Regions from separate parts of the Bradyrhizobium sp. SZCCHNS30572 genome, predicted to be linked through region 1. Evidence: riboswitches for the same ligand, from Rfam matches in the RefSeq annotation. Region 1 holds a riboswitch; the other holds the start of a gene.
What was found. A riboswitch is a leader RNA that binds a small molecule or an ion and turns the genes downstream of it on or off. The one in region 1 is predicted to bind cobalamin.

Region 1 (4,384 bases):
GTCGGGTTCTGGTAGTGATGGTTGAAGAGGTTGTCGATCCGGCCGAACAGCTTGACCTGGTCGGACAGCGCGTAGTCGCTGCGCAGGTTGACGACCGTATAGCCGGGCGCGACGAGGCCGGTGGTCATGCCGTCGCGGCTGACGTCGAGCCAGTCGCCGATGTGCAGCAGCGTCGCTGACAGCGTCAGCGCATCGATCGGCCCCCATGTCGCGGTGGCGCTCCATTTCTCCTTCGGCCGCCGCAACAGCTGCAGGCCGGTGGCCGCATCGACCGCGCGGGTGAACGTGTAGTCCGCACGCAGCGAGATCCGGTCGGTGAGATCAGCGGTCACGAAGCTCTCGGTGCCTTCGGTGGTCGCGAGGCCGACATTGGCGTAGGAGGTGAAGGTCGCGTTGAAATTGATCAAGTCGGTGATGCTGTTGTGGAAGTAGGTCGCGCCGAAGCGGAGACGATCGTCGAACAGCGGCTGCTCGAAGCCGGCGTCGTAGCCGGTGCTCTGCTCCGGCCGGAGGTTGGGATTGGCGAAGAAGTTGAACGCCGGAAAATCCTGGTGCAACTGGCTCAGGGTCGGTGCCTTGAAGCCGGTGCCGTAGCTCGCCTTCAGCTTGGTCTCGGTCACCGGCAGGATCACCGCCGGCGCGATCCGGTAGGTGCCATGGCCGCCGAACTGGTCGTTGACGTCGTTGCGCAGGCTCGCCACCACGAACCAGCGCTTCACGAACTCGGTCTGCAGCTCGACGAAGCCGGCCTTGTTGCCATTCTCGGCCGAGAGGTCGGCGGTCTTCAGCCGCTCGGTCTGCTGCTCCAGGCCGACGACGAGATTGTTATGCGGCGCCAGCTCGGTCACCGCGTGCCAGTCATACTTGATGCGCTCGCCGGTCGCGACCGCCGCCACCGGGTTGCCAGCCGTCAGGTCGGACGACCGGTCGTTCACATAGTTGACGCCGAAGTAGTTCCGGATGCGGCCGCCGAGCAGCGACCACACGGCTTCCTGGCGTGTTGCAAGCTGGTGGACGGTGTGGTTGCTCTGGGCCGCGTCGGGAAAGCTCGGAAAGCCGCTGTCGCCGGTGAACAGCAGCGTCGCGTCGGTGTATCGAATCACCGAGTTCAGCGTCCAGGCCTCGTTGAGGTCGACGCCCAGCTTGGCCGAGGCGGTGACGTTGTCGTAGGCATTGCCGATCGCCTTCTGCCCCGCAGGCAGCAGCTGCCACGGGGTCACCGGAACGTCGCCGGCGTGCAGATGCGCGACATTGATCGCGTAGTTGATATTGTTTTGTGAGCCGCTGACGCCGGCTGACTGGTTGAAGGTCTTGAACGAGCCGCTCTCGACCGAGGCGGTCGCGCGCGCCGGGCCCTCGCCCTTGCGCGTGATCACCGAGATCACCCCGCCGATCGCATCCGAGCCGTAGAGCCCGCTCTGCGGCCCGCGCAGCACCTCGAACTGCTGGATGTCGGCGGCGAGCAGATGCGCGAAATCGAACGCGCCATTGCCGTTGGTGACATCGCCGACGTCGATGCCGTCGATGAAGAGCTTGGTGTGATTGGCGTTGGTGCCGCGCATGAAGACGTTGGTCTGGCCGCCCGGGCCGCCGGCCTGCACCACGTTCAATCCGGGGATCGTGCTCAGGATGTCCGGCACGGTGCGGGCCTGCTGCGCGGCGATGTCCTTGTCGGTCACCACGGTGATCGCATTCGCGACGTGGGCCACTGGCGTGACGACGCCGGTCGGGCTGACGGCGACGGGGGTTCCGGCTGGCGCGGCCGGCTTTGCCGCCGGCACCTGCTGATGCGGGGCGTTGCCGGTTCTGCGGGGGATGGCTGGTTTTTGAGCGATCGGCTCGCGCGGCGGGTCGACCTCAACCGGGGGCAGAAGGTCGGGGGAGGCGGATTGCTGCGCTGCTGTGGGCGAGGGGCCGAGCAGGGCGAATGACGAGAGGACGCAGAACGACGACAGAAGGGCGCGACTGCGCCTGGCATGGGGAACGGGGGACACGAGGAACCTCGGCATGACGTCAGTGGCACGTCACCGCGAACGAGGTCTCATGCAGCCCTTTGCAGGCCTGCCTGAAAACGATGCCAATAACGCCCCGACCGGCATCCTCGCGTGTGACCACGGCTGACGGCAGGTCTCCTGGCTCGCGGGTCGTCACCTCCACGTCGCCTTCCCGGGACCGAGATTTCCCAGTGGCCTTTGACGCGAGATTCGCCGCTTACAGTTGCGGGGGCAGCTGCGGCCTTCGGTCACGTCCCTTGCGAGACGCATCCGGCACCGCATTCCCTTTTGAGCCCCGGTCGAGGGGCACCGTCGCGATCACCGTAGGAGTGCGGACGCACCAAAGTCAATCCGGCGCCGGGCGATCTCCTGGCGATAACGCTGGCCGGTCGGCTCGGTGATGCCCGGCCGCCTGCGACAACCATAGCTGTCGTCCGTGCGAACGCAGGGACCCATAGCCACCGGCGGTCGTGTGGCGAAGGACGACGATCAAGACATTTTCCGCCAATTCACATCACGCGGTATGGGTCCCTGCGTTCGCAGGGACGACAGCGGAGTGCGAGTCGTTGCTGATGAGGATTGCGCCTTGTGAGCACCCGCTCACTTCTCGACCTTGTTGTGCACCATCCAGAATCGCAGCGTGCGCTGGGCGGTGTCGAGCGACAGGCGGCCGTAGTCGCGTTCCGCGAGCTTGAGCGTGTCGCTGTCGATGGCGTGCTTGATCGGCCGGTGGGTCAGGATTTTCGCCACCACCGACCAGGCCAGCCCGGCGGCACGGCAAGGGATCAGCACGATATCGGTGCGCGGGCCTTCGAGCACCTTGGCCATCATCTCGGTCGGGACGTTGTTGAGCAGGCCGAGTGCGGCGGAAACCTCGCCGAAGCGGCGGGTTTCGGCGAAGAAGGCGATGGCGGCATCGTTGAGCTCGTTCAGCCCCTTCATGCGCTTGACGGCCTCTTCGGCCAGCGTGAAGTCGCGCCCGACCAGGCCGCCGTCGCTGCGCGCAACGTCGGCGATCGCCTTGAGGATCTTCTTGATCTCCTGTTGCAACGCCGGCGGCGCCGAGGCCATCAGCCTGGCGCGCACGGCTTCGGTCGCGCGGCGCAGGAGGTCGCGCAGGTGCTTGGTGGGCAGGTCGACGCGCAGCCCGATGATCTCGGACAATTCGTCGTCGTCCTCGGCATGCGCCATCATCCCGGAATAGCCGGACTCGGAGAAGCGCGCGGTCTGGTTGTTGGCGAGCTTGCGGATCACCCGGCGCTCGCCGCGGTCGACGATGATGTCGGTCACCGCCTCGGTCAGATGCGGACGGCTGGAGATCGCCATCAGGTGATCCTGGCCCTTGGTCGCCGCGACCTCCACCAGCGTATGCTCGGTGAGCCGGCTCGAGTGCATCAGCACGTTCTCGGCCACCGAGATCTCGTCGTCGCGGGCGAGCTGCTGGATCAATTCGACGGGCGCGTAGTCGACCGGCGCGAGATGCTTGCTGAGCTCGGCTCGCGCGCGGGTCTCGACCCGCGAGACCAGCATGCACAGCACGTTGTCGAATACCTTGATCTGGTCCTCGCTGAGGCGTTCGCCGTCATGCAGGAACAGGTTGGTGACCTGGCGCAGCGTGTTGACGCGCTTCGCCGAGGTGCCGCTGCGGACGGCCTCTTCGAGTTCGGTGATGATGGAGTCTTCTGAAGGCGGAAGCTGTTCTGGCTGTGACACGATCGCGCTCGTTTGTCCGGATTGCCGGAGCGACAGCAACGCGATTGTGATCCGCTGCAAGGCTTTCGGCCGGAGCAGTTTTCGGCACGGGCGATAACAATGCGTTAGGGGCCGAAGGCGTAGTACTCCGGAGAAACACGGATACGGAAAATTAAGACGATACATATAGGGGGGATGACGGGCTGGAGCCCGGTCTTCCGGAGATTCGCCGGACAGGCGATGGAATGAGGTGCGAACACCTCCCCGCAGACGCGGCGACGACAGGCCAGCGAAGCGGAAAGGTTAATGATCTCATAAGGTCACAAACCTTCCTTCATCCAACTTGCTCGCTGCCCTCGATCTCACGTCAGCTGTCATCCTCCCAAGCCTTGAAACTTAAATCCCATTCTTGCCGCGGCCATTTTGCCGACGCGCCGTGCGATGCGTGGCGTCACCCGATGTTCCGGGGCAGGCTCGGCGGGCGATGACCTCGCGCGAAAAATCAGCGCCAGCATCCTGCCGCATCTCGTGCGATAATCGCCGCGCAAATCGTTGAGGTCACCATGAAATCCGTCGTCGTCACCGGCGCATCCACCGGCATCGGGTTCGCCTGTTCGAAGCTCCTGCTCGCGCGCGGCTTTCGCGTGTTCGGCAGCGTTCGCAAGCAGGCCGACGCAGACCGTCTGCGCGGCGAGCTC
Region 2 (4,384 bases), on a different contig from region 1:
CGGCTACCCACGGCCTGCACCAGGAGGCGCAGCGGCTTGCCGGCGACTTCCACGAACCCTTTCACCCGCAACACATCATGTGCGTCGACGGCGGCCGCGATGCGGTCGACGAGCGCATCGGGCGAAGCCTGCGCCGGAACGTCAAGCACGAAACTCTCGAAATCGTCGTGATCGTGCTCGGCCTCGTTGTCGTGATGCGACGGCCGGGCCGCGAGATCGTCCTCCGCGGCGGCACCGAGCCCGAGCAGCACCGAAGCCGACAGCCTGCCGTGCTCCGTCGCGATCACCTTGACGGCACGCTGCACCTTCGCCGCGATCTCGGCGGCGACGTCCTTGCGCTGCTCCTCGCTCATCAGGTCGCTCTTGTTCATCACGACGAGATCGGCGCACAGCAGCTGGTCCTCGTAGACCTCCTCCAGCGGATTGTCGTGATCGAGCGACGCATCGGTGGCGCGCTGCGCGGCGAGCGCTTCGGGATCGTCGGCGAAGCGTCCCGCGACCACCGCCGGACCATCGACGACCGCAACGACGCCGTCGACGGTGACGCGCGTCGCGATCTCGGGCCAGTTGAAGGCCTGCACCAGCGGCTTCGGCAGCGCCAGTCCCGAGGTCTCGATCACGATATGCTCAGGCGGCTCCTTCTGATCCAGCAGGCTCCTGAGCGCGGGGACGAAATCATCGGCAACGGTGCAGCACAGGCAGCCGTTCGACAGCTCGACGATGCGATCCTCCGGACAATCCGGCACGCCGCAACCCTTCAGGATGTCGCCGTCGATGCCGACATCGCCGAACTCGTTGACGATGATGGCGAGCCGGCGACCGTTCGCGGTCTCGATCAGGTTGCGCACCAGCGTGGTCTTGCCGGCGCCGAGGAAACCGGTGACGATGGTGCAAGGCGTCTTGGCGAACGACTTCGTCATGGCGATACGATCTCTCGTTTTCAGCGTGGCGCTGACAGCGCAGGCACGCGCGCGACGGTGTTCTTGCGAATGTATTCGGGACGCTCGCGCCAGGCCGGCAGGCCGGCGTCATGGCGCTGATGCAGTTGCGCAAATGTCAGCACATCCCGCGCATGCAGATCCGGATCGAGGGCGCCGAGCACATAGGTCCATTTGCCCGGCGCCGTCACCGCAACCGTGCACGCACGATTGCAGTTCGACAGACACTCGACACCGACAACGGTGACACCGGCGCGCTGCGCGGTCGGCAACGTCTCGATCGCGGCGAGCAAACGGGCTCCGGCCCGCGGCTGATCAGGCGGCGTAGGTTCCGTCGCCTGCGAACGGCAAGTGACGCAGACGAACAGCGTCGTCTCATCAGTCTCTGATGCGGTCATCAATCAGCCGATCACGCCGGCCGCCGTCGCCGCGGCGACCCCACCCACCAGCACGATGGCAGCGCCCGCGAGCCGCAGCGCCAGCGGCGCAGCCGTCTTGGCCTTCGCCGACAGCAGCCTGGTGCCGAGGAACGCGCCGGCGGCGATGATGGTCTGGATCACGAGCAGACCGACGAGATAGGCCCCGAGCGGGGTGTTCTCGGCCCCGACGATCGATTCACCCAGCGCATATCCATGGACGAGGCCGGTCACGGCGAACAGGCCGGCGACGGGCAGCACACCGAAACGGCCACGCATCACCACCACCAGCCCAACCACGACGGTGGTCAGGCCGACCAGCAGCTCGGCAGCCGGGATGTTGGCCTTGGCCACATGAAGGCCGACGCCCGCGATCATCGCGGTGGCGAAGGCGAGCACCGGCGCGAAGCCGCGGCCCAGAAGCGCTGCAACGATGCCCGCGCCCACGATCGCCGCCAGATGGTCGATTCCGATGACAGGATGGCCGAGGCCGGACAGCATCCCCTGTGCAAACGTCTGCGGCAGCTTGCCCCCCATCATGTGATGCGCGAAGGCGGGATCGGTGGCGAGCAGCACCAGGCTCGCGGCTGCAAAGGTCGTGGTACGGGTCAACTTCATGGCCATCTCCGTCGCTTGCCGGCTCCCCAGAGGACCGGACGATGCGCTGCATCCGACGGCACCCCGCCCATCCCGGCGGGATCAGAACCAGCATCGCGACTCCCCGCGCGACGGGTCGGCCAACAGCAATGTCGACGGCAGGTCTCCTGGCTCTCGGGTCACCGCATGAAGCCACCTTCCCGGTTTCCCAGTGGTGTCTTGGCCTCACACTCGCCGATTACAGTTGCGGGGGCAGCCACGGCCTTGGGTCAAGAACCCGCACCGTGTTCCCTAAATCTCTCCTTTCGGAGAACCGTCATCTGTTAGATACGGGTCGCACCAAAGCCCGTCAATCGGAATCGTCCCCATGGTCCCCGCCCCGCCGCATCCCGCCCTGCCGCGCCTGACGTTGGTGCTCGGCGGTGCGCGCTCGGGCAAGAGCCGCCATGCCGAGGCCCTCGTCACCGCCCTTCCCGCGCCTTGGACCTATGTTGCGACCGCGCAGGCGTTCGACGCCGAAATGACCGACCGGATCGCCCAGCACAAGGCGCGCCGCGCCGAGGGATGGCAGACGCTGGAGACGGCGCATGATCTCGCGGGTCTCGTCCGGGCAAGCGGAGAATCGGGCGTACCGATGCTGATCGATTGCCTGACGCTCTGGCTCAGCAACGTGATGCTCGCCGACATGGACGTGCCGGCAAGATCAGCCGAGTTGATCGACGCGCTCAGGAACGCGCATGGCCCGATCGTGGCCGTGTCCAATGAGGTCGGACTGGGCATCGTGCCGGACAACGCGCTCGCGCGCGCCTTTCGCGATGCCCAGGGGCGACTGAACCAGGACATCGCGGCCTTAGCGGATCGCGTGATCCTGATGGCGGCGGGACTGCCGCTGACGTTGAAGTGACGAGGAGACAATGCCGATGACCGGAAGCGCCGACGATTCACGCCACAAGGCGAAGATGGAGAACCGCAAGGCGGTGCAGGATGCCGAGGTCGCCTCCAAGACCGTGGAGAAGGGCCTGCTGATCGTTCACACCGGCAAGGGCAAGGGCAAATCGACGGCGGCGTGGGGCCTGATGCTGCGCGCACTCGGCCGCGGCTTTCGCATCGGCGTCGTGCAGTTCGGCAAAGGCGCGTGGGAAACCGGCGAGCGCAAGGCGATCGAGAAGTTCGGCGATCAGGTGTCGTGGCACACGCTCGGAGAAGGCTTTACGTGGGAGACGCAGGATCGTGCGCGCGACGTCGCCGCGGCCGAGCGCGCCTGGGCGAAGGCAAAGGAGCTGATGGCGGATCCGTCGATCCGGCTGCTCGTCCTCGATGAGCTCAACATCGCGCTGCGCTACGATCACCTTGATATCGCAGACGTCGTCGCCACGCTCGCAGGGCGCCGTCCCGATCTGCACGTCGTCGTCACCGGCCGCAACGCCAAGCCGGAGCTGATCGAGGCCGCCGATCTCGTCACCGAGATGAACCTCGTGAAGCATCATTTCGCGGCCGGCGTGAGGGCGCAGGAAGGCATCGAGTACTGAGTTCATGAGCGCGCGGGCCATCATGTTCCAGGGCACCGGCTCCGACGTCGGCAAATCGCTGATCGTCGCAGGGCTCGCGCGCGCGCTGACATTGCGCGGCCTCAAGGTGGCGCCGTTCAAGCCGCAGAACATGTCGAACAACGCCGCCGTCACCGCTGATGGCGGCGAGATCGGCCGTGCCCAGGCGCTGCAGGCGCGCGCGGCGCGGCGGCCGATGACGGTGCACATGAACCCGGTGCTGCTGAAGCCACAAAGCGAGATCGGGTCGCAGGTCGTGGTGCAGGGCCGCGTCATCGGCACCGCCAAGGCGTCCGCCTATCAGGCGATGAAGCCGCAACTGATGGCGGCCGTGCTCGACAGCTTCCATCAACTCGCGGCGGATGCCGACATCGTGCTGGTCGAAGGCGCAGGCTCCGCCTCCGAGATCAACCTGCGCGGCGGCGACATCGCCAACATGGGTTTCGCGCAGGCGACGCAGATTCCGGTGGTGCTGATCGGCGACATCGATCGAGGCGGCGTGATTGCGAGCGTGGTCGGCACCAAGACGGTGATCGCGCCCGACGATGCCGCACGCGTGGCGGGTTTCCTCGTCAACAAGTTCCGCGGCGACCCCGCCTTGTTTGCATCGGGCATGAACGAGATCGCGCAGCGGACGGGGTGGACGTCGCTCGGGCTCATTCCACATTTTCCGGATGCGCGCCGCCTGCCGGCGGAGGACGCGCTTGGCCTGGCTGAACGCGGATCATCGGGAGGACAGCGGCCGAAGGTCGTCATCCTCGCCTACCCGCGCATCTCCAATTTCGACGAGTTCGATCCCTTGCGGCTGGAAGATGGAATCGATCTGCAGTTTTTGCGGCCTGGCACGCCGATCCCCGGCGACGCATCGATGGTGATCCTGCCGGGC

Region 2: linked by a shared signal. The riboswitch ahead of QX048_RS34905 (HupE/UreJ family protein) and the one ahead of QX048_RS22890 (TonB-dependent receptor plug domain-containing protein) in region 1 are both predicted to bind cobalamin.

The regions. Positions count from the first base shown of each region.
Region 1 is NZ_JAUESY010000008.1:77,581-81,964, reverse strand. It holds gene QX048_RS22890 (TonB-dependent receptor plug domain-containing protein) at 1-2,009, opposite strand, end outside; cobalamin riboswitch at 2,105-2,323, opposite strand; gene QX048_RS22885 (DUF2336 domain-containing protein) at 2,595-3,707, opposite strand; gene QX048_RS22880 (SDR family oxidoreductase) at 4,250-4,384, shown strand, end outside.
Region 2 is NZ_JAUESY010000016.1:36,638-41,021, forward strand. It holds gene cobW (cobalamin biosynthesis protein CobW) at 1-920, opposite strand, end outside; gene QX048_RS34900 (DUF1636 domain-containing protein) at 941-1,336, opposite strand; gene QX048_RS34905 (HupE/UreJ family protein) at 1,340-1,972, opposite strand; cobalamin riboswitch at 2,091-2,284, opposite strand; gene cobU (bifunctional adenosylcobinamide kinase/adenosylcobinamide-phosphate guanylyltransferase) at 2,319-2,855, shown strand; gene cobO (cob(I)yrinic acid a,c-diamide adenosyltransferase) at 2,872-3,480, shown strand; gene QX048_RS34920 (cobyric acid synthase) at 3,485-4,384, shown strand, end outside.